Regions from separate parts of the Paenibacillus sp. VMFN-D1 genome, predicted to be linked through region 2. Evidence: a T-box and tRNA genes for the amino acid it is inferred to sense, from the RefSeq annotation. Region 2 holds a T-box; the other holds one or more tRNA genes.
What was found. The T-box of region 2 lies ahead of C7820_RS30500 (valine--tRNA ligase). A T-box ahead of a tRNA ligase gene usually reads a tRNA of that ligase, here a tRNA-Val.
Positions count from the first base shown of each region.

Region 1 (11,360 bases), on a different contig from region 2:
GCAATAAAGGCTTTGGGATCGATCTCCTGCACGAGCGCCTTCAGTTTGGCCAACTCAAGCCGGGTGACGACGCAATAGATGACTTGTGTATCTTCCTTCGAGTAGCCCCCTCTGGCGTACATGAAGGTCGTGCTGCGTCCCAGCCGATCCTGAATCGTTTGGGAAATTTCCTCGTATTCGTTCGAGATGATGGTGACCGACTTGGACTCGTTCAAGCCCTCGACCACAATATCCATCACTTTGGAGGCCATATAGTATGTAAATATGGAGTACATCGCGGAATCCCAACCGAAAACGAATCCGGCAACAATGAAAATGAAGACGTTCATGATCATGATGATTTGGCCGACCGGCATGCGGAGCTTTTTAGACAGCAGAATCGCGACAATTTCGGTTCCGTCGAGCGAGCCGCCGAAACGGATGACGAGTCCGACGCCAAGGCCGAGAATAAGGCCGCCGAACAGGACCGCTAATATTTTCTCATTGGTAAAAGGACTGACATGATGCAGCAGCTGCGTCGTTACAGACATGACGGCGATGCCGTAAAGGGTAGAAAAGGCGAACGTTTTTCCGATCTGCTTGTATCCCAGAAATAAAAAGGGGAGGTTGATAATAAACAGAAAAATACCGAGCGGAAAGGCCGTCACTTTGGATAAGACGATCGAAATCCCGGTGATGCCGCCATCGATGATTTCATTGGGAACCAGAAATACCTCGAGCGCGACGGCCATAAGCACGGCCCCCACCGTAATAAATACAAATTTTTTGACCAGATCCGCAAAAGACAGCTTTTTATGTGTTTTTGCCATGGACATTCCCCGCTTTCCTGAAAATTAAAATGTTAAACAACTTAGTTATCAGTATAAACGATTTTTCCGCTCAGCACAAAGCAATCTCGCTTTTTTTCGAACGTTTTCGACATTTTACTAGCCGACATTTCTGCTGCTATGAATGAACTATCGCGTTTGCGGTAACAATAGGCATCAAAACAGCTCATCTATGAAAGGAGGGTTAGCAGCAATGCGGTGGGTGTATTTCGGCAAGCTCTACCGGACGAAGTTTCAGGCAGGGTGCCTGGCGAAGAGGCTGGAGCAGGATAGCTGGATTTATGGCTATGAAGAGCCGCGGCTCGTTGAAATTTTCCGTTCAAGGAGAGGCAGGTACGGTGTCCGCTTCTTGCCGTGACATGGCAGACTCCAGGGTGCCCTAACACCAATTCCATAAATAAATACTTGACGCAGTGGGTATATATGCTGTATATTAATTCTTGTCGCTATTTGATATGGTTAATGACGCGGGGTGGAGCAGTCCGGTAGCTCGTCGGGCTCATAACCCGAAGGCCGCAGGTTCAAATCCTGCCCCCGCAACCAATTTAACAGCCATTATCTGTACGGTATATACTTGATCAGGGCCCTTAGCTCAGTTGGTTAGAGCGGTCGGCTCATAACCGACTGGTCGGGGGTTCGAGTCCCTCAGGGCCCACCATATAGCCATATGCAAGAAACAGCATGCCGGGGTGGCGGAATTGGCAGACGCACAGGACTTAAAATCCTGCGGTAGGTGACTACCGTACCGGTTCGAGCCCGGTCCTCGGCATACAGGTAAACCATTCGAAGGAAGCCGGTTCAGTCTTTGACTGAGCCGGTTTTTTTGTGCTCATGGCCGGTAAAAGGAATGGGAATTAAAGGATTGCCGGTATAGGCAAAACATGTTATATTAAATTTTGTCGTCACAAAAGTGATAGACAAGCCGGGATGGCGGAATTGGCAGACGCACAGGACTTAAAATCCTGCGGTAGGTGACTACCGTACCGGTTCGAGCCCGGTTCTCGGCATTGGATTGGAACAAGTTGAACAGGGTAAGCTGGTCCGGATCGGGGCCGGCTTATTTTTTTAGCTGCCGTTCAATACGGTTTGACTTTCATTGATTGTGCGTCGGCAGACGTTTTTCTATAAAAATAGGTTTATATATTTACGAGAGAGGAGAAATGCTTCATGATATTTAATAACGATTGGGACGAGCAGCTGAAGGAAGAAACCGAAAAGGACTATTTTCAGGAACTCCGTTATAAGCTGGCCAAGGAATACAAGCTTCACAAAGTGTACCCGCCGAAAGAGGACCTCTTTAAAGCGCTCAAGCTGACTTCATATGAGGATACCAAAGTGGTCATTTTGGGACAGGATCCTTATCATGGACCCGGACAGGCCCACGGCCTTAGCTTTTCGGTCAAACCCGGCGTGCGGATTCCGCCTTCCCTCGTGAACATTTACAAAGAGCTGCACAGCGATCTGGGCGTGCCGATTCCAAACCATGGAACGCTGGTGCATTGGGCCGAGCAAGGGGTGCTGCTGCTCAATACGGTGCTGACCGTCCGGGATGGCGAGGCAAATTCGCATAAAGGATTAGGATGGGAGCGATTTACCGATGCTGTCATTGAGAAGCTGAATGAGCGGGATAAGCCGGTCGTGTTCATTCTATGGGGAAGCCATGCCCAGAAAAAAGGAGCTTTTATCGATCGGAAAAAGCATCTGGTGATCCTGTCGGTTCACCCGAGTCCGCTGTCGGTGCACCGCGGTTTTTTTGGAAGCAGGCCGTTTTCCAAAGCCAACGCGTTTTTAGCAGCCCATGGAATCAAGCCTGTCGATTGGGCGATTCCTGACCGGTAACTCATTTTCATGCGAAAGGAGGCGAAAGGGCCATGAAGAACTGGATCGGCAGGCGGGTTACTATCCTATGCAACGACAAGCTGCATTCCCGGGTCAAGGGGACGCTTCGCAAGTGGGATGAACATAACGAATGGCTCGTGCTCGGGCCGCACGACCTGAAGCTGCCGTTTGGCGAGGTTTGTACGATCCGGCTTCTTCCCGAAGGTAAAAATGCCCCTGACGCCGCGCCTCATTCGGTCGGATATATCATGAAGGACAAACGGCAGTTCGATAACGCCGTGTTGTTCGGGTCTGAGGTCATGATCTGGCGGAAGGACCGTCTGGAAGCATACAGGGCCACCCTGAGCTCGCATAATGCGGAGACGGTGACCCTGTCGGACGGCCGGACTTTCCGGAAAGCGGATTGCACTTGCGTTGTCCGGTCATTGCGTGGCATGCTGTGAGACATTAGTCTTGCGGCATGCTTTTTTTTCCTCACTCTTTCATGTCATCGACCTTTTCCGCCAAAAACAGCCCATACCCCCGGACGATAATGATCTTGGCGATCATATAGACGGGAATGGCCAAAATGACGCCGACGATCCCGGATACGTCTCCGCCGATCAGCAGCAGGACGATGGCCGTCATCGGATGAATGTCCAGCTGCTTGCCGTAAATAATCGGCGTCAGCAGATTATCCTGGATCTGCTGGGAGATGATGATCACGACGAGCGACCATACGGCAACGGAAGGCGAATCGATAAAACCGATGATAACGACCGGAATGGCAGCGATGATCGCACCTACATACGGAATCAGGTTCAGGACGATCGAGATCAGCGCGAGCAGGAGAGAGTACGGAAGCCCGATAATGAGGAAGCCGATGTACATCAGCACGCCTAGAATGAGATTCAGCACGACCCTGCCGACGATAAAGTTGCTGAGCGCCGTATCGATTTCCCGCAGCGCTTCTTTCCCTTCCTTCCGGTATTTCCGCGGAAGGATATGCAAAATTTTAGGGGGAAGCTTGCTGCTTTCTTTCAGCATGTAATACAGCACGATCGGAACGGTAGCAATAATGACCACGACGTTGGATACGACGGATATAAAATTGGAGATCGAATCTGTAACGGCCATAATCAGACCGTTGAGATATTCACTCACGCGGGCATAAATTTCCGACTCGCTTGGCAACGCTTTGGCGAAAAAGCTGTTTTTCTGAAGAGCCTCAAACTGCTTCTGCAAATCTTCCACGAAATAAGGCGCGTTTTCGGCAAAAGTGATCACCTGCTCGCGCAGCGTTGGCCATACCAGCACCGAAAACAGGGCGATCAGACCAACGAACATGAGGTAGATCGACAAAATCGAAAGCGATCTTTTCCAGTGGTGCTTTTCCAGGTAATTCACGATGGGCCTCAGCAAATAATACATGAAACCGGCCAGCATCACTGGGACCAGCAGCAGCTTGAACAGCAGCACGATCGGATTGAAAATAAACTTTACTTTGGCACCCAAATAAATAATTAAAAGGGCCGCGATGATACCCAGACATGTACGAAAATATTTGCTCTGCAGCAATCAAATCCCCCCAGCCTTCATGGACCAGCCTATGTAACGGTCTGTTTCCTCTTTTACAACCCATTAACCAAATGTCATAAGGATGATTCAGGGAGCTCCTGCCATCGCTTCTGGATGGGGTAACCGTTTGAGGCAATCCGGGTATTCGTACAGTCAAACCGCAGGTGAACTACATAATATAGGTTGACCCCATGAAAAAGGAGGTTCAAACCTATGAGCGGAGTCGTAGGCGGCGTTGGTTATCCAGGCGGAGTTTTCAAATCGACGGGAGCGATCTTGGTCCTTTTCATCCTCTTGGTCATTATTCTGAGTTCGTGTTTTTATTAAGTCGGAACACAGGAGCATCCTGGCGGATCATCTTGCCGGGATGTTTTTTTATGCCCGCGTTAGTTTACCTAATTACATAAAGTCATTTAACCTGGGAGGGATTGAGGATGAACCAACTCGTGATCGCATTGTTCCGGACGAGACAGGATACGGCGCTGGCGGTCAGTGCGCTTTGGGAGCGTCATTTTGACAAAAAGGACGTGTCGCTGCTTGCCCTTGACAAGAGACAGTTATCTATCGTATGCCGGGATACCGGCTTGAAAGAACCCGTGTCCAGGCATGGTACCAGCGGGTTGTTCGGCGAAATCCGGGATTTAACTTCCAGCCTGACGCTGCGGGATCAAGTCACCTGGGCATCGGGACCGGCAGCGGCCAAACTTGGGGGGGCGGAAGTCGGCGGGAAGAGCGACGGGCTGATTGTCAGTCTGGTGGGGATTGGCGTCCCCGAAGGGGATGCAGAAAACTATGAGAAGCTGCTGATTCAGGGGCATTTTATGGTCATTGTGGAATGCAGTAAGGAGCGAAGCATCGAGGCGCAGCATGTTCTTGAGGCCCATCGGTGCGTCGAGACGAGAAAAGAAAAGCGTGTATCGACATAAAAAAAAGGCGATCGAGTACCGATCCCCTTCCGGTCAATAAATGATTCTCCGGCTTAAGTTAACGGCCGTTCCGTATTTTTTGCTGAGGATCTTGGCCTCTTCGGTGACGTAGGCGAGGATATGCTGCAGCCGCTGGGTGGCCGGCCGGATGGTTTCTTTGACTTCTCCGTGGACGATGACGTCAAACACGATCATGAACGAATACCTCCTTATATGCGGGATAAATCCATGATAAAATACAACCATCAGAGAGGAATCAATTTGGATGGAGCGGTTTGTAAACTCTACGGTTTATACTCGCATTACATAAGACGGGTACGATAAGTTGGTAAGGTTTGCGAGAATACCAGTCGGGAGGTTGAGAGAAGTTGGATTCGATTATTAATTTTGCCCACCGGGGCGCATCTGCGGTATGTCCGGAAAATACGATGGCCGCTTTTGCCCGCAGTTTGGAGCTTGGTGCCACAGGGATTGAAACCGATGTTCAGTTAACCCGGGACGGCCGGCTTGTCCTGATTCACGACGAAACGTTGTCCCGGACGACAAACGGGAGCGGGTGGGTCAAAGACCATGATCTGGAAGAGTTGAGGAAGCTGGACGCCGGCAGCTGGTTCCATCCCGATTTTGCGGAGGAGCGCCTTCCGCTGCTGGAAGAGCTGCTGGAGCTGGTTCAGGGCACCGGGACCGTCGTCAACATCGAGTTGAAAAATACGAAGGTACCTTATGCAGGGCTTGAGGAAAAGGTCATCGACATGGTAAGAAGCTATAACCTGAGCGAGCGGATCGTCATCTCAAGCTTCAATCACTATTCCCTGCGGCTCTGCAAGCAGCTCGCGCCTGAAATCCGCACCGGCATTTTGTACATGGAGGGACTGTATGAGCCGTGGGAGTATGCCCGCAGCGTTGAAGCTGACGCCCTGCACGCTTACCATTTTGCGGTGCTGCCTGAATTTGTGGCGGGAGCAAAGGCGGCCGGTAAGGTATACCACCCATGGACGGTCAACGAAGAAGAAGAGATGCAGCGTCTTATCGACGCAGGGGCAGCGGGGATCATCACCGACTACCCCGATAAGCTGGCAGCGCTGCTGAGCGCTTCGGTGCGCTCCTGAACAACGATAACCCGATGCCACGGCGGCATCGGGTTATGTTGTGCCCGTAAACGTCTACAGAACAGTGAGGGAACGCGTCACCCTTGATGATCCGCTGAATCCCCGTTCGACGGATGTTTACCTTTCTTCAATTCCCGCGCCCCTTCTTCCAGCACGTCTTCAATCATGTCCGTGGATGAGGGCGTTTCATGATCGGGATCCGGAATGGGGTCGACCCCGGGGAAACGATCCTCTTCATTCGGTTTATTCATCGCCACACGTCCTTCCAATAGAATCGTTGGTACTTCCATAGTGTGTTCCTTATATGTAAGGATAAACCGTTCCACGCGCCGATGAACCACATTTTCCTGCACCTTACGAGCCAAAAGGTTAATCGTTATATAAAAAATAAAGCCGCCCAGGCAGGGCAGCGAATATTAACGAATATGAATGAGGCGTGACAGATGGCCGACTTCATCCAGCGGAATCCACATGGAGCCATACACCGTCCGCATCTTTAAAGTTCCCGGATCATCGGATTTCTCAGGGATGCCGGTGATGGATTCACCATCCAAATTTTGAACGAATAATTGATGGCCGCGGCGGATTGCCATTTCAATTTCCTTTTCCATGAGACTATTCTCCCGTATCCACATACTGGTAAGACTTTTGTATCAATAACTATCTTTATCATAAGATAATTTTCGTCTGTTGGATAGAGAACGGATGTTTGATTGGTGGGGATATGGACCTAAAATATGAATTTAATTTGAACAGTTGTGCTGAAAAATAAAAAAACCCTCCGTCTGGAGGGGCAGAAAAGAATGCCGAGCAGTTAAATCCGGATGTCTAGACGGTTTCCCAAATGGGGTGCGGCGCTGCTATCCAGCATTTTGACCAGGGATTGACCGTCCTGCGAGGCTTGATCCTTAGCGATTTTAAGCACCTGGATGCTCACATTTTGAGCCAGCCGGGACTGGCTCATGGCCATCGATAAAGCAGGGATATCCATCATAAGCCTCCTCTATGTAAAATGGGTAACATCTATGTTATCGGATTTTCGGTGTGATTTATAAAATAGATGCCGCCCGGGAACCAAGTTCCCGGGCGTGCGATCAGGGAGGTGTCATGCTGATTTCATCCGAAAAATCCGGAATTAATACATGTCTCCACCGAAGTGATCGCGACAGTGGCATCTTTTATGGTGGCGTTTTTTGAAGTGGTGGTGCTGTTTGTGAATCTTATGGCAGGAAACATGCTTTTCTTTGTGAACCTTTTTGATTACAGGTTCCCAGTCCACTTTGACGAATATCGTTTTCTTGATTTCTTTTTTGAGGACGACTGGTTTTGGTTTGCGGACATGGCAGCGATGGCCGTGATCATGTTCGTGGAAAAAGAATTTACCCATTTGGTTACCCCACCTTTGTTGGAAAATGTGAAACCTGAGATATCGTATGTAACGGTTTCCTTCGCAAACACGGCGGAGGTCCAGGTGGGAACAAAATAGATGATTATCTTAACGGGACAGGGCCAAAACGTCTGCAGTTAAGTGTGAAAATAACAAAAAACCCTTGAAGCCTTAAGCTTCAAGGGTTTCTATAGATGATCTGCAGTGGGCTCGAACCACTGACCCCCACCCTGTCAAGATGGTGCTCTCCCAGCTGAGCTAGCAGATCGTATAAGTCAGATACATTTAATATAATAACAGCGCCGAAGTTAGCTGTCAATCATTTTATTTGGCTCACGGTGAATGGCATGTACAATTTGTTTGCCGCTCATGATTAGAAGCTATCCAAACGGGCGAAAACTAAAGTATATTTCGAAACAGAAGGAGTGGCAAGGTATGCTGAACAAAGGCGGGCTGCTCGCGGCAGGGCTGTGCCTGCTGCTTGCCGGATGCTCCCCCGCGGGTGAGTTTTCGGATGCGCAGGAGCCGATCAAGCCCGGTTCAACTATGGCCGACTCACCGATTATGCTGGACGTTTACGGCAAATCGGTCAGCGAGGATGTGTATTCCAAGGGCCCTATTACGCCGCCCTGATTCCTCGTGACAAGACATAGGGCCCGTGCTCCGACTGCACCGGCCCTTGTTAATTTTAGATATAAGAAAGTATTTGCATCGGAGATTCGCTTTCCTTATATCGCAAGAAAAACTTCCGAAAAACGCGGTCTATCTTCCGTGAGTGTTCGTCGATAAACGTTGCTCCTATTCCTCATCCCATTTGCGTGAATACCCTTTTTGGATGACATAAATGAATGAATAGATTAAGATGGCTGATAAAATGACGATCAGCGCAATAGTCATGCCCATAACGATCCATGGTCTCCCTTCCATAGAGCTCTCATGAGTCAACTATACAGGAAAATCATTTTTTTGTATAATGATTCAGCCGTGTTTTTTATATTGATTGCATGAAAGAGAGGGTAACCGATGCCTGCAGAAATAGTATACGTGACGACCCCCGAGCAGCTGGAACATGCGCTGGACATCCGCCAGGAGGTGTTCGTCAAGGAACAAAACGTGCCTGCCGACCTGGAGATCGACGAATACGATGTGATCAGCGAAAATGTTCATCATATCCTCCTTCAGGACAAGGATCAGTATGTGGCCACCGGCCGGATCATTTATTATAACAGCGATACCGCCAAGATGCAGCGAATCGCGGTTCGCCGCGAGTTCCGCACCCACGGGTTCGGCCGCATTTTGCTGATGGCGATGGAAGAGCGGGCGAGGGAACTGGGGCTGGCCTATTCCATCCTGGATGCTCAATGCCAAGCTGAACAGTTTTATGCAAAACAAGGCTATGAGGTCATTTCCAAGGAGCCGTTCGATGACGCGGGCATTCCGCATGTCCGTATGAAGAAAACACTGTAGGCTTCATTTCTTCGCATAAATCCATGTTCTCAGGGAACGATATCCATATGTCACCTTGATATATCATGACAACTTAAGGAGTGGATATCGATGGGAAACCCGGGAAGAGAACAATTTATCGCAGTACAGAAGAACGGTGACGGCGACTTGACGGCCTTTCAAACGTCGTCGGGCCGGGTGCTCGATTACGAGCAGGCGCTGCAGGAAGTAAAAGCGGGCGCCATTGCCGGAGTAAACGTCTTTAAAGGCCGTGACGGCGAGATGTACATCCGCGGGGACGCCGACGGCGATCCGTCGAATAATCTCGATAACCTGCCTACTTTTGAATAAAAGACGAGCGTCATGCTTCCAAAAATAACAGCCGGCTGCAGAGAAGGTTCATCTTTCTGCAGCCGGCTGTGTTTTTTCACCCGTAATCCACATCGACCTGCAAGGGTTACAGCGTATATACGTGCCCTTGCTCAAGGAAGGTCATTTCTCCGGTTTTTCCTACAAACTCGTCTTTATTATCCGCATAATGCATCAATCGGATCATACGCTGAACCGGCTCCGGCAGCGATAGCAGCTCACTGAGCGTCGTATGCACCTCGCCCGGTCCTTCCAGCTGGACCTCGTGCAGGATCGTATCACAGCCGCGTTCCCGTACGAGCTTGTCCAGCAGCCCGGGGTCGAAGGTCATGTCCGCGCTGTAGAAGATCCGGCCGTTAATATAGAGGGAAAAGCTGTCTTTGCCCGGAATGTGACGGTTCGGGATAAGCTCCAGCTCGATTTGCTCCGACAGGCGGCAGGGAACCCCCGGCTGAAGCGTATGTACGTCGAAGGCGTCCTCGAGGCAGGTGATCTCGCCAGGTTGGGACAGACCGCCCTTCAGCGTGTGCTCCCACAGCACATCACGCAAAGCTTCCGCGATATAAAGCTTCATTTTGCGACGATACGCATATTTCATCTGGAAGGCAAGCTCCTCCAGACCGCCGACATGATCGCCATGAATATGGGTGATCATCACGGCATCCAAGTCATTAAACGTTTTGCCCAGTTGGTGAAGGGCGAGGGGTGCCGTAATTCCGCAATCGATCAGCAAAGTGAACGACCCGTCCCCGAGCATGGCATTATTGTTGAAATACTTTTTGGCAAAAGCGCTGCCTGTCCCCAGCATCTGAAGCTGCAAGCTCATCGGTTGATCCTCCTGTGAATGAGCGGCATGCCGAGCATGCCGTTCGTATTTTTTTCTTTCATTATACACCACAGTTCCCAATTTCCATCTCCCCCCATAATATGCTGTAAACGCGCGAAATGGGGTTTTGTCATGGCGAAGGGAAAAAGCAAAAAACCGGCACAAGCCAAAGGGGAAAAGGTCATCCGAGGCATGAGGCTCGTGACCTCCGACGTATGCGAGGCCTGTAAAACGCCTTGTGCCCGGGGAATGGCGTACGCGGCACGGATGAGAGTTCCGGGTGCGGTCGGCAAAGGGGTGCCCTGTATTTTAACCAAGAAGTAAGGAGAGAAATGAGGAACTGAACCAAAAATTTGGAGCTATAGTCCCACAAGGTGGGGCTTTTTTTGTGTTTCTGGAATAAAATCCCTTCACTTTTGAGAAAAAATGTGAGTTTTGTCCGTATGTACAGCGCAACTTGCGTTTGTACTTTTCGTATATACATACAACATCACGATGGAAATGGAGGGAAATGAACAAGATGAATTGGAAGAAAGTTATGGTATGCGTATTCGCCTTTTCCCTGATGGGGGGTTCTGTGTTTGCGGATTCGATCACCCAGAAAGTCAGGGTGTGGATGAACGGCAAGGAAATCCAGGACGGCGGTTATATCATCGACGGTAAAACCTATGTCCCGATCCGGGAGTTTGACGGGGTCGTAAAGTTTAATTCAGACACGAACAAGGTTGAATTCATTAAGCCTAACGTACATATATTTCTGTTTAATGGAGATACCGTCTTCGGTAACGTCAATAAAGGGAAGCTCAAATTTAACGTATTTTGCCAGGTGGACAGCTTATCGGACGATGTGGCTAGCGTAAAGGTGGCTATTACGGATCCTTCGGGAAAGGTCAAGGACATCCAGTCTCAGGACGTGAGCGGCAGCCAGAAGGATAATTTCTGGTTCCGGACTTACGATTTTACGTATGATTTCAGCAGCGCGGGCAAATATAAAGTGGGGTTCTACATTAAGGCCACCAAGACCAGCGACTACGTCCTCGTATCGCAAAAAGTAATCACTGCGCTGAACTGACA
Region 1 is NZ_QRDU01000001.1:363,832-375,191, forward strand. Features, by position in the region: gene C7820_RS01660 (YitT family protein) at 1-809, opposite strand, end outside; gene C7820_RS33375 (hypothetical protein) at 1,021-1,185, shown strand; tRNA gene C7820_RS01665 (tRNA-Met) at 1,294-1,370, shown strand; tRNA gene C7820_RS01670 (tRNA-Ile) at 1,409-1,485, shown strand; tRNA gene C7820_RS01675 (tRNA-Leu) at 1,511-1,596, shown strand; tRNA gene C7820_RS01680 (tRNA-Leu) at 1,749-1,834, shown strand; gene C7820_RS01685 (uracil-DNA glycosylase) at 1,998-2,666, shown strand; gene C7820_RS01690 (hypothetical protein) at 2,699-3,109, shown strand; gene C7820_RS01695 (AI-2E family transporter) at 3,141-4,223, opposite strand; gene C7820_RS33750 (sporulation protein YjcZ) at 4,437-4,550, shown strand; gene C7820_RS01705 (hypothetical protein) at 4,658-5,149, shown strand; gene C7820_RS01710 (mechanosensitive ion channel protein MscL) at 5,183-5,344, opposite strand; gene C7820_RS01715 (glycerophosphodiester phosphodiesterase) at 5,518-6,258, shown strand; gene C7820_RS33380 (hypothetical protein) at 6,336-6,509, opposite strand; gene C7820_RS01720 (hypothetical protein) at 6,675-6,869, opposite strand; gene C7820_RS01725 (YjfB family protein) at 7,073-7,249, opposite strand; gene C7820_RS01730 (hypothetical protein) at 7,427-7,744, shown strand; tRNA gene C7820_RS01735 (tRNA-Val) at 7,841-7,913, opposite strand; gene C7820_RS01740 (hypothetical protein) at 8,081-8,278, shown strand; gene C7820_RS01745 (GNAT family N-acetyltransferase) at 8,669-9,112, shown strand; gene C7820_RS01750 (DUF3892 domain-containing protein) at 9,203-9,442, shown strand; gene C7820_RS01755 (MBL fold metallo-hydrolase) at 9,549-10,286, opposite strand; gene C7820_RS01760 (hypothetical protein) at 10,419-10,610, shown strand; gene C7820_RS01765 (copper amine oxidase) at 10,807-11,358, shown strand.
Region 1: it encodes a tRNA-Val, which carries the amino acid that the T-box ahead of C7820_RS30500 (valine--tRNA ligase) is inferred to sense. The anticodon was not compared.

Region 2 (11,360 bases):
TGTAGCGCTCGTCTTTCGGATGAACCGCTACCGCCGTATCGCCAAGCATCGTCTCAGGACGTGTGGTTGCTACCGTAATGTGGCCGCTTCCGTCCTTCAGCGGATACTGCAAATGATACAGATGGCCGTTGACTTCTTTATATTCAACCTCAATATCGGACAAGGCGGTTCTGGCGGCCGGATCCCAGTTGATGATCTTTTTGCCGCGGTAGATCAGCCCTTTTTCATAGAGTTTCACGAAAACTTCGCGAACCGCCTTCGACAGACCTTCGTCAAGCGTAAACCGCTCTCTGGAGTAATCCAGCGAAAAGCCCATTTTGGCCCACTGTTCATGAATCGTTTCCGCGTATTGGTCCTTCCATTCCCACACTTTCTCGAGGAACTTCTCGCGTCCCAGATCGTGGCGGCTAATATTCTGCTCACGCAGCTTCTGCTCCACCTTGGTCTGCGTCGCGATGCCCGCATGGTCCGAGCCCGGAAGCCACAAGGCGTCGTACCCCTGCATCCGCTTCGTGCGAATCAGAATATCCTGCAGGGTAAAGTCGAGGGCGTGCCCGATATGGAGCATCCCCGTTACGTTTGGCGGCGGAATCACGATCGTATACGGCTCCGCCCCGGGCTTCTGCCCGGCTTTGAAATACTGGCCGTCGATCCAGTATTTGTACCATTTCTTCTCGGCCGATTTCGGGTCATACGTCGTCGGCATCCCGGTTGTTGCTTGGTTTTCCTGGTCTGTCATATTGTTCATCCTCCATCACAAGATCAGCTTTGCCAAAAATACAAAAAACCTTTCGTCCTCAAAGGACGAAAGGCTGTTCTTTCGCGGTACCACCTTTGTTTTGCGACAGCAAGCACAACCACGCATGCCTTCGCAACACTTCGTACAGATAACGGCTGCAGCCGGCCGGCTCTACCTCCCGCGCCTTCGGACGCAAGTGCTCAAACCGACAACTTCCGGGCGACTTCGGACAGCTGCATCCTGCGGAATCTTCCAGCGCTGCAATTCCGCTCTCTGAAGGGCAATACCGCCTACTCTTCCCGTTCATCGTTTTTGTGAAGATGGTAAAATGGATTCATTTTCAGTGAAGCTGAAGCGTTTCATATCGCAAGAAAAACTTCCGCCAAATACGGAATGTCATCTGTACCTGACGTTCGTTGATGTTTTTCTGCAAAACATATACTCCATAATAACGCGCTTCATGTCGATAGTCAACTTCCCTTGGCCCAAAGTGCAGGACCATTTTCCCGTGTTCAGGCAGACCTCATCCCGGGAACAAAAAAAGAGCCTTGCGCCGCAAAGCGCCAGGCTCCTCTGATTGCCTCAAAAACGTTACGGGATATACAGAATTTGACCTTCCTGAACGGTCTGGTCCGCCAGCCGGTTGTACAACACAAGCTCCCGCGGCGTCAGCTGATAACGGTCGGCGATCGTCTCGAGCGTCTCCTCCCGCTGAACGATGCACAGCCGGACCTTACGGAACGGAGTCTGCTCGGAGATACTGCCGAGGAACAGGTTCTTCCACTTGATATCATCGGCTTCTGCAGCACCCGCGCTGGCGACGGCATCCGCAGCCTGCTGCTCCTCCTGTGCCTGCTGGTACTCAAGCTCCTTGATCGAACGGCTTGAGGACAAGATCGAGGAAAAGCCGATCGCTTCCTTCTCGCCGGACTCGGGTTCCTTCTTGCTTCCGAGCGCAATCCGCATTTCCCGGTCTTCAGGCGGTTCTTCCTGCTGAGCTTTATCCTGGAAAGCTCCAAACGGGAACGTAGGCTCGCTGAACGGATCTTTACCCGCCGCGTTCAAATAGATGTCTTCTTCCTGCTCTTCATCCACCTGAACCGCCGTCGCTTCCGGATGCAGCAGCTCCGACTCCTCTTCATGCTCAAAATGCCACTTGTTCGGGTACTGGGGCTCCGCTGTCCGGTCTGATGGTTCCTTGTCCGTATGTAAAGCGGATAATCCGGCCACCTGCGGCGGAGGCGCTGCCGCTTCCCGCTCAGGTTCGCGGGCAAATTCCCATGCGGTAGACGGCGCAGTTTCGCGGGAATCGGACGCCTGAGGCACAGCGGCTTCCTCCGGCTCGGACGGAGGAACATCAGCCGCTTGCCATATGGCTTCCCAGGCTGCCGCTTCCCGTGCTTCATCCGAGTCATCGGCTTCCGCGGCTTCGATCGGAACCTGTTCCGGCTGCTCCGCCTGAATTTGGGACTGAGGCGGCGTAAAGGACGGAGCCGGTGCGGTCCAGACAGGCGCAGGGTCGTCCGGCGGCGTGAATTCGCGCTGTTCCGGTTCTGCTGAAGCCGGTTCTTCCTCCCGCTCTTGCGCGAAGATAGCCGCTTCCTCCGGAAGGTCCTCATCCGGTGCATGAACTACCGTGAATTCGTCCGCTTTCCAGGCGGGTGAATCCGCGGCCTGAGTCTCGATGCCGCGCAGAGAGAGAACGCCCGTAATATTCAGGCTTCGTTTGGACAGCAGGTCGACGTCGAAATTTTCGATTTCCACCGCAATGTCATCCAGCGAGGTTACCCGGTTCAAGGGAACCGTAATCTCCACTGGAATGAAATGCTCCAGCCGCTGCGTCCCTTCTTCCTCACCTTCGCTTCTGTACAGCCCCGACAGGAGCAGATGCCCGCGCAGACTGGCTTGTTCGTCCTGGCTGATCACTTGAATATGCGGAAGCAGCTCGATTTCCTCGAGTTCTTCGATTCCCGCCACGTCTTCGTTTAAATGAATGCGTTCGTAAATGTCAAAGCGTAAACCGTAGGACTGGTCAAACACAAATAACGTCCTCCTTTTCGGCATATTTCTAACCGTGGGCCATCCCCACAGCACGAGCCAAAATCGTTACTCGTTCTATTTATATGCTTTAAAAAGAGGAGCATGCCAGTTTTCATATGATACTTAGGTTTACGCTCTCACAAGGGCTTTGAGACGCTCCATATCCTCGGGCCACGGATCACCCACCTCAATCTGCTCGCGTGTGAGCGGATGGGCGAAAGAGAGACGCTCCCCGTGCAGCGCCTGCCTGCCGATGGCGGATATGCTTCCGCCATACAGGGCATCGCCCAGCAGCGGGTGGCCGACATGACTGAGATGAACGCGGATCTGATGCGTCCGTCCGGTTTCCAGCTCCAAGTAGACGAGGCTGGCTTGATTCCCGGCTTCTGCATGGAGAATCCGGGTCACCGCAGATTGCCCTCCCGGAGACACGCGTCTGCGCTGCTTGTGATGGCGGTCCTTGCCGATGGGCAGGTCGATGACCTTCAGATCCGCAGGGATCCGCCCCTCGACAAAGGCGGCGTAAATCCGCGAAATCCGCTTGCCGCTCATCTCCTTGTCCAGCACAAGCTGCGCCCAGTCATTTTTGGCATACAGCACGGGCCCGGTGGTATGCTGGTCGAGCCGATGAATATGCCTGACCGCAATCTCTTCCCCCTGCATCTGATAATGGGCGGCCACGGCATGATCCAACGTGATTTCGTCGGAGTGTCCATCCGGGTGAACCTTCATCCCGGCAGGCTTGTGAACGACCAGGCAGAAGTCGTCCTCGTACAGCACGGTGAGATCCATCCAGATCGGCTCGATCCCCGCCTTGCGGGCAGCAAAAAGGGCCAGCCGAAGCCGGTCCCCTTTCCACTCGATGCCTTTTGACGCCTTAAGCTGTCCAAGCAGCTTCTCCGGCATGCCTGCCTCGTTCAGCAGCCACGCCGCGGCCGCCGCTTCGCGGTCTTCGGCCGATGCGATTTTTTTGCCCGGAGCCAGCTCCAGCCATTCCCCGCGCCGGAGCCAGTGGTTCAGGCTCACAGCTGCTTAAGGGCGTTGTAATTGGCTTCGATCGTCGCATCGATGTCTTCGATGCTGTGGGCAGCCGATACAAACATCCCCTCAAATTGGGAAGGAGCCACGCTCACGCCTTCCTCAATCAGATTGCCGAAATATTTGGTGAAGCGCGGAATGTCGCTCGTCTTCGCCGTATCGTAATTCACGACAGGCCCTTCTGTGAAGAAAGGACATACCATGGAACCGACGCGGTTAATCGTCACCGGAATGCCAAGCTCTTTGGCATTGTTCACAAAACCGGCCTCCAGACGGGCTGCGCGCTCTTCCAGCTGGTCATATACGGCAGGCGTCAGGAGCTTCAGCGTCGTATATCCAGCCGCCATGGCCAGCGGATTTCCGCTCAGCGTGCCCGCTTGGTAAATCGGACCGGACGGTGCCACTTTCTCCATAATTTCGCGTTTGCCGCCGTATGCGCCGACAGGCAGTCCGCCGCCGATCACCTTGCCCAGGCAAGTCAGGTCAGGCGTAATGCCGAACCGGCCTTGGGCACAGTTCAAATGAACACGGAACCCGGTCATGACCTCATCAAAAATGAGCAGGCTGCCATATTTTGTCGTGATTTCGCGCAGGCCCTCCAGAAAGCCCGGAAGCGGAGGTACGACGCCCATATTGCCGGCTACCGGCTCCACGATGACACAGGCGATCTCCTCGCCAAAACGTTCAAAAGCAAGCGTAACGGACTCAAGGTCGTTATACGCGACCGTGATCGTGTTGCTGGCCACGCTTTCCGGCACGCCTGGGCTGTCCGGCAGACCCAGCGTCGCCACTCCGGAGCCGGCTTTGATGAGCAGGCTGTCCGCGTGTCCATGATAGGAGCCTTCGAATTTCAAAATTTTGCTGCGTCCCGTGTACCCGCGGGCCAGACGAATCGCGCTCATCGTCGCTTCCGTACCTGAATTAACCATCCGGACGATATCGATTGAAGGGACACGCTCGCACACGAGCTTGGCCATCTCCGTCTCAATCAGCGTAGGCGCGCCGAAGCTCGTGCCTTTGGCCGCCGTTTCCTGAACCGCAGCAATCACTTCCGGATGGGCGTGTCCCATAATCAGGGGTCCCCAGGAGCCGACGTAGTCGATAAAACTGTTGCCGTCAATATCGTACACGCGCGATCCTTCGGCATGGTCCACATAAATCGGCGTAAGGCCGACCGATTTAAAGGCGCGGACCGGGCTGTTCACTCCGCCGGGGATATATTGCTTGGCTTCTTCAAAGGCCGACCGGGAAGCCTCCTCCTTGCGCTTTCCTGACATACTGCTCATGTCATTCACTCCAATCTATCGGTTTAAATCACCCCGCTAAGCGGGGATTCTGCTCCGATGCTTCGGTTATCCCTTGATCCACCGGGCCACGTCTTTGGCAAAATAAGTAATAATGATATCCGCACCGGCGCGCTTCATGCTCGTCAGCATTTCCTGCACTACGGCTTTCTCGTCGATCCAGCCTTGAATGGCCGCCGCTTTGACCATGGAGTATTCCCCGCTCACATTGTAGGCGACGAGCGGCAGGTCGAACTGATCCTTCAGCGTGCGCATAATGTCCATATAGGACAAAGAAGGCTTGACCATCAGCATGTCGGCCCCTTCGAGCACATCGGATTCCGCTTCACGAAGCGCTTCGCGTGCGTTGGCCGGATCCATCTGGTACGTTTTGCGGTCGCCGAACTGGGGTGCCGAGTCGGCTGCCTCGCGGAATGGGCCGTAGAAGGCGGAAGCATATTTGACCGAATAAGACATGATCGGAATATGCTCAAATCCGTTCTCATCAAGCCCTGCGCGGATCGCCTGCACGAAGCCGTCCATCATGTTGGACGGGGCGATAATATCGGCGCCGGCTTTTGCCTGGGACACCGCCGTTTTGACCAGCAGCTCCAGCGATTCATCGTTCATGACGTCGCCGCACACATGGCCATCCCGTTCATAGGTATGCACCATGCCGCAGTGTCCATGATCCGTAAACTCGCAGAGGCAGGTGTCGGCTACGACGAGCAGGTCCGGATACCAGGACTTGATCAGGCGTGTGGCTTCCTGCACGATGCCGTCTTCCGCAAAGGCCGAGGAGCCGATGTTGTCCTTCGTTTCCGGAATGCCGAACAATAGCACGGCCGGAATACCGAGGGAGGCAATTTCGTCCACCTCTTCTTTCAGCCGGTCCAGCGAAAAATGATAGACTCCCGGCATGGATGAAATCTCGTTTTTTATGTTTTCTCCATAGGTTACAAAAATCGGCATGATCAGGTCATTCACGTTCAGCACCGTTTCGCGCACCATGTTCCGCATGCCCGCTGACTGGCGGAGGCGCCGGTGTCTTACCATTGGAAAACTCATAGCTGTAAACCTCCTGTTGGTAGATATTTACGAGTCTAGGGTTCATCTCATCCCAGACTCTTCTATTCTGATGCGGCCGCAGCTTCCGCGTTCCACAGGCACAGCGACCGGACAAGGCTGTCCAGCGTCGCTTCTTCGGCAATGATGCCTACTTCAAGTCCCGCGTCACGGGCTGTCTTGGCCGTAATTTCTCCAATACATGCAACTTCCACGCCCTGCAGCAGCGCTGCCGGGTCATGTACTCCCATCCGCTGCAAAATCGAGAGCAGATTGTTCACCGTCGACGAGCTGGTGAACGTCACGGCATGAATCCCGCCCTCTTCCAGCAGCCGGATCAATTCGGGATCGTCCCCCCGCCCGGCGATCGTCTGGTACATCACGGCGGTGGTGACCTCGAGTCCCATCTCGGCGAGCTTCTCAGGCAGCCAGTTTCGTGCCAGATCCCCGCGCGGAAGGAGAACCTTCTGGCCGGCGAGCAGCTGACTGCCCAGCGACTCGATCAGTCCCTCCTGCTGGAAGCGGTCCGGCAGCTCCACGGGGATGATGCCCCGCTGCCCGAGCGCTTCGGCTGTGGCCGGGCCGACCGCCGCAATCCGCGCCGTATGCAGCTGCCGGATGTCCTTCCCCTGCTCCTTCAAATGGCGGAAGAAGTAGTCGACGCCGTTGGTGCTGGTGAAGAACACCCAGTCGTATTCACCGAGCCGGTCGAAGGCGTCCTTGAGGCCCTGCTTAAGCTCGGGCGCTTCGGGATACACCGTCTCGATCACCGGAAATTCGTAGGGCTCCCCGCCGAGCTCCTCGATCCGGTTGACCAGATCGCTTGCCTGGGCCCGGGAGCGGGTGACCAGGATTCGCTTGCCGAACAGCGGCAGCGACTCCGCCCATTTGATCTGCTCGCGCTGCCGCACGACGTCCCCGACAACGATGACGGCCGGCGGCTGAAAGTCCGCCTGCTTCACCTTCTCCGCGATGTCGGCGAGCGTCCCGGCGAGTACCGCCTGCTCCGCCCGCGTCCCCCATCGGATCAAGGCCACCGGCGTGTCCGGCTTGCGTCCATAGCGCATCAGCTGCTCAGCAATATAACCGATCTTGGCCACGCCCATCATAAAGACCAGGGTTCCGGTCGCGTTCGTGACCTTGTCCCATTCGATCATCCGGTCCAGCTTGTCCGGGCTCTCATGCCCGGTGATGATGGACAAGGAAGAGGCCAAATCCCGGTGGGTCACCGGAATGCCTGCGTACGCCGGTACCCCGATCGCCGCCGTAATGCCGGGCACGATTTCATACGGAATGCCGTTTCGCCTTAGCAGCTCGGCTTCCTCACCTACGCGTCCGAATATCGTCGGATCGCCGCCCTTCAGCCGCACGACCGTTTTGCCCTGCAGGGCAAGGTCCACCAGCAGCTGGTTGATCTCTTCCTGCTTCATCGTATGGCGGTCCGGGAGCTTGCCGACGTATATTTTTTCCGTTCCCGGCTTGAGTGAATGCAGCAGCTGCGGCCCCGCCAGGCGGTCATACACGACGACATCCGCCTTTTGCAGGCACTCCAGCCCTTTTACCGTAATTAATTTGGCATGCCCGGGCCCGGCTCCCACCAAAAATACTCTTCCCGCCATGTTCTCATCCCCTACTCCCTGGTCTGTTCCAGAATTGTGTCGGCTCCCTGGGCAATCAGCTTATTGGCAACGTCTTCCCCAAGCTTCAGTGGATCCGTTCCCGTCAGCGTTTCTTTTAAAATGACGTCCCCTTCGGGAGATCCTACCATTCCCGTTAATTGTATAACGGGCGGAGTCTCTTGGGAATGCTCCGTATCGGACGGAACGAGTACGGCGTGTGCCCCGATCGGCACTTGGCAGCCGCCGTTCAGTACAGCGAGAAACTTGCGTTCGGCAGCAACGGTCAGCTCCGATTCCTTATCGTTATACAAATCAAGCAGTCTGCGCAGATCCGCATCATCTTCGCGGCATTCGATGCCGAGCGCTCCTTGGCCAACAGCCGGCAGGCAGGTCTCCACCGGAATATACGAGCTGATTTTATCCTCCCAGCCCATGCGGTACAGCCCGGCAGCGGCGAGAATGATCGCCTGAAAGCCTTCCGTCTCGAGCTTGCGCAGACGCGAGTCAATATTCCCGCGAACCGGCTCCAGTTCCAGGTCCGGCCGGTGAGCCTTCAGCTGGCTGGAGCGGCGCAGGCTGCTCGTTCCCACTTTTGCTCCCTGCGGAAGCTCGTCAATGCTTTTCCCATGAAGGGAAATGAGACAGTCCCTCGGATCGACGCGGCGCGGCACCGCACCGTTTATCAGACCCTCGGGGAGAACCGAAGGCATGTCCTTCATACTGTGCACGGCCATATCGATTTCACCGTCCAGCATAGCCTGCTCGATTTCTTTAACGAACAAGCCTTTCCCGCCGACCTTGGACAACGTCACATCCAGAATGCGGTCGCCTTTCGTCACGATCTTTTTCACTTCGAATTGAAAATCAAACCCGTGTTCCGCGCACAGCTGCTTCAGCTGGTCGATGACCTGCCCTGTCTGCGTTAATGCCAATGCGCTTTGTCTGCTGCCTACTACGATTGTCCGCATCATGATTCCTCCTGGTTGTTCGCAATCCATTGCTTGATTTGTTCCGTATCCCACGGCTCAAACGTGCCCTTGCGGATTTCATCCAGCACTTCAAGCTCTGACGCTTTCATTAATAATCTTTGCCGGGTTTCCGGGCGCGTAACCTGCCTCTTGATGCTGCTGCGCATCCGGTACATCCATTCAAGATATTCCTCGTATTCGGGGCCGTATTCTTCCTCCAGCCTGTCGCAAATCTCCGCGGCCAGTGCCGGTCCGGCTCCCGAGGTGGACACGGCGATCACCAGCCTGCCCCGGCGAAGCACGCTCGGGCTGATAAAAGAACCCGGCTTACTGCCGCCGGCCGCGTTTGCCAGCGCACCCATCCGCTCTGCCTCATCGATCACGGCACCGTTCACGTCAGGCGAGGAGGTTGCCGCATAGACCAAAAAGGCCCCCGCCAAATCTCCCGCCGCGTACTCGCGGGAAATCCAGCGGATCCGGCCTTCCATTACAAGCTGCCGCAGTCCTTGTGTCACTTCCGGACTGATCACCGTCACATCGGCCGAAGCCGCAAGCAGGGAGTTTACCTTTCTTTCGGCCACGGCCCCGCCGCCCACCACGGCGCAGCGGCGCCCCTTGCAATCCAGCATTACGGGCAAATATACCGACAAAGGACTCACTCTCCTGTCCAACGGTGAAAATCGGACCACGTATTCAGTACGAAAATAAATATAATAAACGCATATCCGATCAGAATCCACTGAGCCATCACTTGACCGGAATGCTGCTTGGAACGTTTACGAATCAGAAAAAAATAATAAATCGCCAGTCCGGCAAGCGTAGCCACTACTTTCAAGTCCAGCAGCAGGCTGAGCTTGCCTTCGGAAATAAGCGACAGCACCGCGACGATGAACGAAACGGATAAGAGCGGGGTTCCGATCGATGCGAGCAGGTACGTATACTTGTCCATCAGCTCAAGACTCGGCAGCCTGCGGACGGTGTCGCTCCATTTTTTCCCTTTCAGCCTTCTATGAAGAAACAAATACATGCCGGCAAATACGGCGGCAATGGTGTAAACGGCGAAGCTTAGGTTGGCGAGCGTGATATGCAGAATGAGCAGGCCGTGTACCGTCTCCCAATGATGCAGCGGGTTATTCCCGGCCGCAAACCATAAACGGTTCAGCACCATGGCGCTGAATCCGATGATGCCGAGCAGCAGGACGGCAAATTCCGACCGCTGCACCCAGTTCAGGATCAGCGCGGCAATGACGATACTAAATGAAAATAAGAGCAAAAAATCAAATGGGGTAAAGATCGGCAGCATGCTCTCCTGCCACGCTCTAATCAGAAGCGCGCCTCCCTGCAAAACGCCAACTACAACAAGAAGCCCTGTACCCATCCGCTTTGCCCCCTGATTGCGTCGTATGCAATCCGAGATAAAAAACAGAAGGCTCAGGGCGTAGATATAAATGCCGGCATCGTAAAAACCAGTGAGCAATGTCAACTCCCCCTACCGGCTTACAGGCTTGCAGGAGTCAAAGAAACCTTGGACAGCTTCATGTCCGATGGGTTCTTGCTGATCCCTTGCGGGACCGTGCCGGATTTCTCCATGACGCTGCTGCCATGACCGGACGCATTCATGTCCTCTTCCAAAGCAAATATATGTGTGAAAAACTCTAGCGCCTCGTTGCCTTCCTTGCCGCCGGCCATTTCCTTCAAGCGGTTGATCGGATCGTGCATCATCTGATTGACGATGCTCTTGGTCAACCGGCGGATGACTTTGCGCTGATGGTCGTTCAGTTCAGGCAGCTTGTTAAACAGGCTTTCCAGCGTCTCTTCATGAATCGCCGTGGACTTCTCCTGAAGCGCACGGATCGCCGGCCGGATGCCGAGCGTCTTGAGCCATTGATAGAACGCCGTCTTCTCCTCTTCGATCATCACTTCGATCTTCGCCGCTTCGGCCCGGCGCATTTCGAGGTTGCTCTCAACGATTCCTTCGAGATCGTCAATATCATACAGGAATACGTTGCTAATCTCTGCGATAGCCGGATCAATGTCCCGCGGCACCGCGATATCAATCATAAACAGCGGCCGGGATTGCCGCTTCTTCATGCTCTCGCTGACCTGCGCCGGCGTAAGCACGTAATCCTTGGCACCCGTCGAGCTGATCAGGATGTCCACTTCGTGAAGCCGGGCAATCGCCTGCTCCATCGTGCACGGCGTACCTTGAAACTTGCTGGCCAGCTCTTCCGCCCGCGCGAGGGTCCGGTTGGCGACGATCACCTCTTCGGCCCCGTTCGCGTACAGGTGCTTGACGGTCAGCTCACTCATTTTGCCGGCACCGAGAATGAGCACCTTCTTGTCGTTGAACATGCCAAAAATCCGTTTGCCGAGCTCAACGGCCGCGTAGCTCACGGACACTGCGCTTTCCCCAATGGAAGTCTCCGAATGGGCTCTCTTGCCAAGGGTCACAGCCTGCTTGAACAGCATGTTGAACCAGGTGCCCGTCGCTTTCTCCTCCTGGCTCTGCAGAAAGGCGCTGCGGACCTGACCCAAAATTTGCGTCTCCCCGATCACCATGGAGTCCAGACCGCAGGTCACCCGGAACAAATGGGAAATGGCCTGCTCG
Region 2 is NZ_QRDU01000006.1:395,508-406,867, reverse strand. Features, by position in the region: gene C7820_RS30500 (valine--tRNA ligase) at 1-739, opposite strand, end outside; T-box leader at 798-1,055, opposite strand; gene C7820_RS30490 (LysM peptidoglycan-binding domain-containing protein) at 1,331-2,779, opposite strand; gene C7820_RS30485 (RluA family pseudouridine synthase) at 2,909-3,805, opposite strand; gene hemL (glutamate-1-semialdehyde 2,1-aminomutase) at 3,802-5,103, opposite strand; gene hemB (porphobilinogen synthase) at 5,170-6,168, opposite strand; gene cobA (uroporphyrinogen-III C-methyltransferase) at 6,231-7,784, opposite strand; gene hemC (hydroxymethylbilane synthase) at 7,796-8,752, opposite strand; gene C7820_RS30460 (precorrin-2 dehydrogenase/sirohydrochlorin ferrochelatase family protein) at 8,752-9,402, opposite strand; gene ccsA (cytochrome c biogenesis protein CcsA) at 9,408-10,130, opposite strand; gene hemA (glutamyl-tRNA reductase) at 10,250-11,360, opposite strand, start outside.